2 regions of the uncultured Ligilactobacillus sp. genome follow, and region 2 is predicted to be linked to the other one. Evidence: riboswitches for the same ligand, from Rfam matches in the RefSeq annotation. Region 2 holds a riboswitch; the other holds the start of a gene.
The links. A riboswitch is a leader RNA that binds a small molecule or an ion and turns the genes downstream of it on or off. The one in region 2 is predicted to bind lysine.
Positions count from the first base shown of each region.

Region 1 (2,478 bases), on a different contig from region 2:
CAGTCAAACCACTGGCACTTACTAAGAAAGTATAAACTTGGTTACCAAAGATACTTGCTAAAAAGGTCAACAACCCAATGATCGTCGTCCCGATCAAAGCAAAGATCGGGATCCCACGTGAGTTGACCCGCGCAAACATCTTCGGTGCATCCCCATCGACACCTAAAGCAAACAACATCCGAGTCGAAGCATACATCCCTGAGTTAGCAGCCGATAAGACCGACGTCAAAATAACAGCATTCATCACCGAAGCAGCTGAGGCAAGTCCTGCTCGCTTAAAGACCAAGGTAAATGGACTGATCGCGATATCACTTGCTTCAGAACCTAATAAGTTTGGACTAGTATAAGGAATGATGCAGGCGATCACAAAGATCGAAAGGATATAAAAAAGCAAGATCCGCCAAAAGACTTGTTTGATCGCTTTTGGTAAACTCTTTTCAGGATCTTTAGTCTCACCCGCTGTGATCCCGATCAATTCAGTCCCTTGAAACGAGAACCCAGCCACAACAAAGACGCTCAAGATCGTTGGGATCCCCCCAACAAATGGTGCATCGCCTTTAGTGAAGTTTTCTAAGTAAGTTGCATGCCCACCTAGAATACCAAAGATCGTCAATAAACCAACTGCTAAAAAGACAATAACTGTCACAACTTTTATCAAAGCCATCCAGTATTCAGCTTCCCCAAAAGATTTAACTGATAAGGCATTGATCAAAAAGATGAGTAGTAACGCTGATAAACTAAAGACCCAAGCTGGAACATGTGGGAACCAAAATTTCAAAACTAATGCAACTGTCGAGATATCGACCGCTAATGTGATCGCCCAGTTGAACCAATAATTCCATCCCATCGCAAAACCAAATGCTGGATCAACAAAGCGGCGCGCATAAGTCGCAAACGAACCTGTCACGGGAAGATAAGTTGCCATTTCCCCTAATGATGTCATCAAAAAGTAGACCATCAGACCGATCCCTAGATACGCCACTAAAGCGCCCCCAGGTCCAGCGGTCGAGATCGCTGATCCACTGGCCACAAATAAACCAGTTCCGATACTACCACCAAGTGCGATCATCGACAAATGTCTTGTCTTCAATGATCGCTTCATTGTGTTCTTCTCTGCCATGAAAATTCCTCCTATTTTTTAGAGAAGTCGTGCAAGCATATAAAAAGCGCACCTCCGAGACATCGAAAGTGCGCTTTGATAATCTATCAATTCATTCTTGTAGCAAACTGCCACTCATCTCGATAGCGCTCCGTAGTTTATAACTACGACAGTTCCCGATCTCTTAAACCGGGCCCCAGCCTAGACAAAATAAAGTTTGCCCGGCTTCGGCAAATTCCCCTTTCACTAGGTTTTAGCGTTGCTTTATCAACTCCACCTAGCTACTGATGGTTTTTGCGACCTCTTCTTCGACGTTTTCAATTTCCAATTTTAACTTGGATGCGATCTAATTGCAAGCCATATCTTTAATTTTGTCCCTCAGCTTGCTTTATCTGAGCATGTAGATCCGCGATCGCTAAATCTTTATCTAAAAATTCTTGATCTGCCACTGGGAAATGTTGTTCGATCGTAGCAAACGGCTGTAATTGGACCGTAGCTTTCTCTATTTCAAAATCAAGTAAGTGGCCTCCCATTGATCTATCGTCGGCTAAGAAATGCAAGTGATAGCCGGCTGCTGCCATCCCTTGAAACATTTCTGGCGCAAAATAGCCGATGACCGTGCCAGTGATCGCTTCAGCATCAAACAAGGCCTGCTCATCAGCCACTTGCGTCAATGTCTTATAAGGGCGTGTTTGCTTTGCAACAGCGCGCGTTTTGACTTTGTTGAAGCGTCCCGTGATCTTAACTGCAAAGAACAGATTTTTGTACGGATAATCAGCCAAGATCTGTTCACCCAACTGCTTTTGTGTCAAAGCTCTAGCCATAAACGTATCTTTTGCTTGGTCAAAGTGGACCGTAGCAAAAGGAACTTTTTCTTCTGGCTTTAAGACGCGGACCTCACCTGTACTTTGGACCAAATAAGGTGTGTGGTCTAATAAGACCATTTCACCATCTAGCCCACTAGCAGTCCCGATCCCAAGATCACCATGCTCTAACAGTTTTGCTACTGTCAATGTACCTTCAAATAGACCAGGAACTAACATCCCTAAGGTCCCGTGTTGATAGACTCGACTTTCATATTTTTCCATATATCCTCTACCTCGATCAATGTAATTGGTCTTCCAAGATCGTCTTACCTAGCTCTTGGTTGAAACTGTAATCGACCGGTACGTCCACGATCGTTGGTCCCTGTTCTTTGAAGGCCTTATCTAATACTTCTTCTAATTCAGAGGCTTTGTTGACACGATAACCCTTAGCGCCAAAACTTTCTGCATATTTCACAAAATCGACTGGACCAAATTTGACAGCAGCAGACTTGCCATATTTCATCTCTTCTTGGAATTTGACCATATCGTAGTTACCATCATTCCAAATGATGT
Region 1 covers NZ_CAQLEL010000039.1:48,852-51,329, reverse strand. The annotation lists gene Q9Q35_RS02420 (amino acid permease) at 1-1,120, opposite strand, end outside; lysine riboswitch at 1,236-1,413, opposite strand; gene budA (acetolactate decarboxylase) at 1,465-2,187, opposite strand; gene alsS (acetolactate synthase AlsS) at 2,204-2,478, opposite strand, start outside.
Region 1: linked by a shared signal. The riboswitch ahead of Q9Q35_RS02420 (amino acid permease) and the one ahead of lysA (diaminopimelate decarboxylase) in region 2 are both predicted to bind lysine.

Region 2 (2,478 bases):
AATAAGTAGTTGCACTCCAGTATTTTATTATGAATTTAGATGTTGGATAAATTTTAAATAAGCTTCCTGTTCACCAGTCGCTTGGATCTGACAAACATCGGGAGAAATTGTATTATGGTGCAAGTGTTTTTCAGCAACTAAAATATCATGGGTAAAAGTTGCATTACCGATCAGCTGGATCTTAAACTGATCATCTAATTGTTGCACTTTAGTTTTGACCATCCCTCCAGGATTGAAGACCGTTATCTCTTGTGTAAGATCGCAGTACTCAGGATAGCTGAGATAAAAGGCTAAACTTGTAGCCGACATTCCAGTCCCGCAAGCATTAGTAAAACCTACGCCCCGTTCATAAGTACGCACAAATAGCTTGTTTGGACCTAGGATCTGAGCAAAGTTGACATTGACGCCATCTGGGAAATAAGGATTTAGGGTATTTAATTTAGCGCCTAACTCGCCTAAAAATGATCCAGCCTTCTCAATATCGGGTACGAAGCTGATCAAGTGGGGATTGGGTACGGCCATGATCGTAAAGTGTAATTTTTTTTGAGGATCAAATTCTACTAAAGGACGATCGATTATCTGCTCAGCTCCTAAATTATCAAAAGGAAGGTAGCGCTTATCAAAATGAACAGGTGAGATCTCAACACCAAATGCAGGGACATTACGGGCTAGATCAACCTGTTTTTGAACTTCTAGGTCATTTTGGCGAGTCTGGACTTTAAAAGAGGTCAACGCGTGTTTTTCGGACAAATAGCGTGCAACTGTGCGGAGCCCATTACCACACATTGATGCTTCGCTACCATCAGCATTGATAACGCGCATTTGTGCTACTGTATTAGGGGTAGAACTCTTTTGAACGACTAGGATACCATCAGCGCCCCCTAAGATACCGGTGGCTTTAGCTGTGAGTGTTTTAGTCAGTGTGACTAATTCTTTTTCTGTCAAAGGTGTAGTTAGTAGTGTTTGATCTAAGATAAAAAAACTATTCTGTGATCCATGAACTTTTTTTAAAGTGATCATGAATATCCCTCCAATTTTTTAAGCGGATAAGGGGTTATTTTACTCCATCTTATATGGTTATGGGGTAATCTCGCTTTAATTTTTCGATAACTGAATTGTATCATTTTTAATCTTAATAACAAGAGGAAAATGTATGAAATTCTAGATTTTTTTATAAAAAAGCTGATTTTCAAAAAAATAATATTAAAATTCCTTGACGTATCACATTAAAAATTATAGTATTATGTTAAATCGAAGAGGCGCAACTGACATGAGTAAGGGTCTTTAGCTGCTATAACAGCGTTTGAATGATCCCAGAAAGGGAAAGTTGCCGAAGTTTTAGGTGTTTATAGACGCTTAACGCTGGGCTGTGGTTTAAGAGATCACAGACTGTCGCAAATCAAACTTTGCGGAGTGCTATCGATCAAACAGAATTTTGCAATTAATCCAGCAAGATCTTTTTAGGCGATAGGACTAAAAAGATCTTTTTTTGTGCAATTTATTTTGGAGGAAAGCTTATGAGGTTACCAACGAATAAAGCCGGTCATTTGACGATCGGTGGTGTAGATGCGATCAACTTAGCACATCAATATCAAACCCCATTGATCGTATATGATGTGGCTTTGATCAAGGAGCAGATCACTAAATTTAAACGAGTTTTTGAAGAACAAGCTGTCGAATATGAAGTTAGCTATGCTAGTAAGGCATTTTGTGCTGTAGCGATCTACCAGGTGATCAATGAATTGGATTGTCATACAGATGTTGTTTCCGGTGGTGAATTAGCAACTGCCTTAAAAGCTGGTTTTCCAGCTGAAAAGATCAGTTTCCATGGAAATAATAAGTCGATCGCTGAACTTGAATTTGCGATCAAAGCAGGCGTTGGTGTGATCATCGTGGATAATTTTTATGAGATAAAGCTTCTACAAAAGGTTTTACGAGAGCAAAATGCTAAAACTAAAGTCATCTTACGTGTGACTCCTGGTATTTCAGCGCATACCCACGAATATGATCAAACTGGCCAGATCGATAGCAAATTTGGTTTTGATCTAGCCTCAGGTCAAGCTGATAAAGCTTTGACTCAGTTGCTTTCTGATCCGCAGATCACGGTTTTAGGGCTCCATGCACATATTGGTTCACAGATCTTTGAATTAGGTGGCTTTGAGATGGTGGGCCAAAAATTGATGGAAGTGGCTCACTCTTGGAAACAAAAATACGGTTATACGACTAAAGTTATCAACGTTGGTGGTGGCTTTGGTATCAAATATACGGCCGAAGATGATCCTTTAGCACCAGAAAAATTTGTTGAACAGATCATTAGGGCTGTAAAGCAAAAAGCTATGGAATATGAGTTAGAGCTTCCAGCAATTTGGATCGAGCCAGGGCGTTCGATCACGGGTCCAGAAGGATATACTCTATATACAGTGGGGGCACGGAAAGATATTCCAGACCATTTATCATATTTGGCAGTTGATGGTGGAA
Region 2 covers NZ_CAQLEL010000076.1:7,822-10,299, reverse strand. The annotation lists gene dapF (diaminopimelate epimerase) at 28-1,020, opposite strand; lysine riboswitch at 1,248-1,427, shown strand; gene lysA (diaminopimelate decarboxylase) at 1,518-2,478, shown strand, end outside.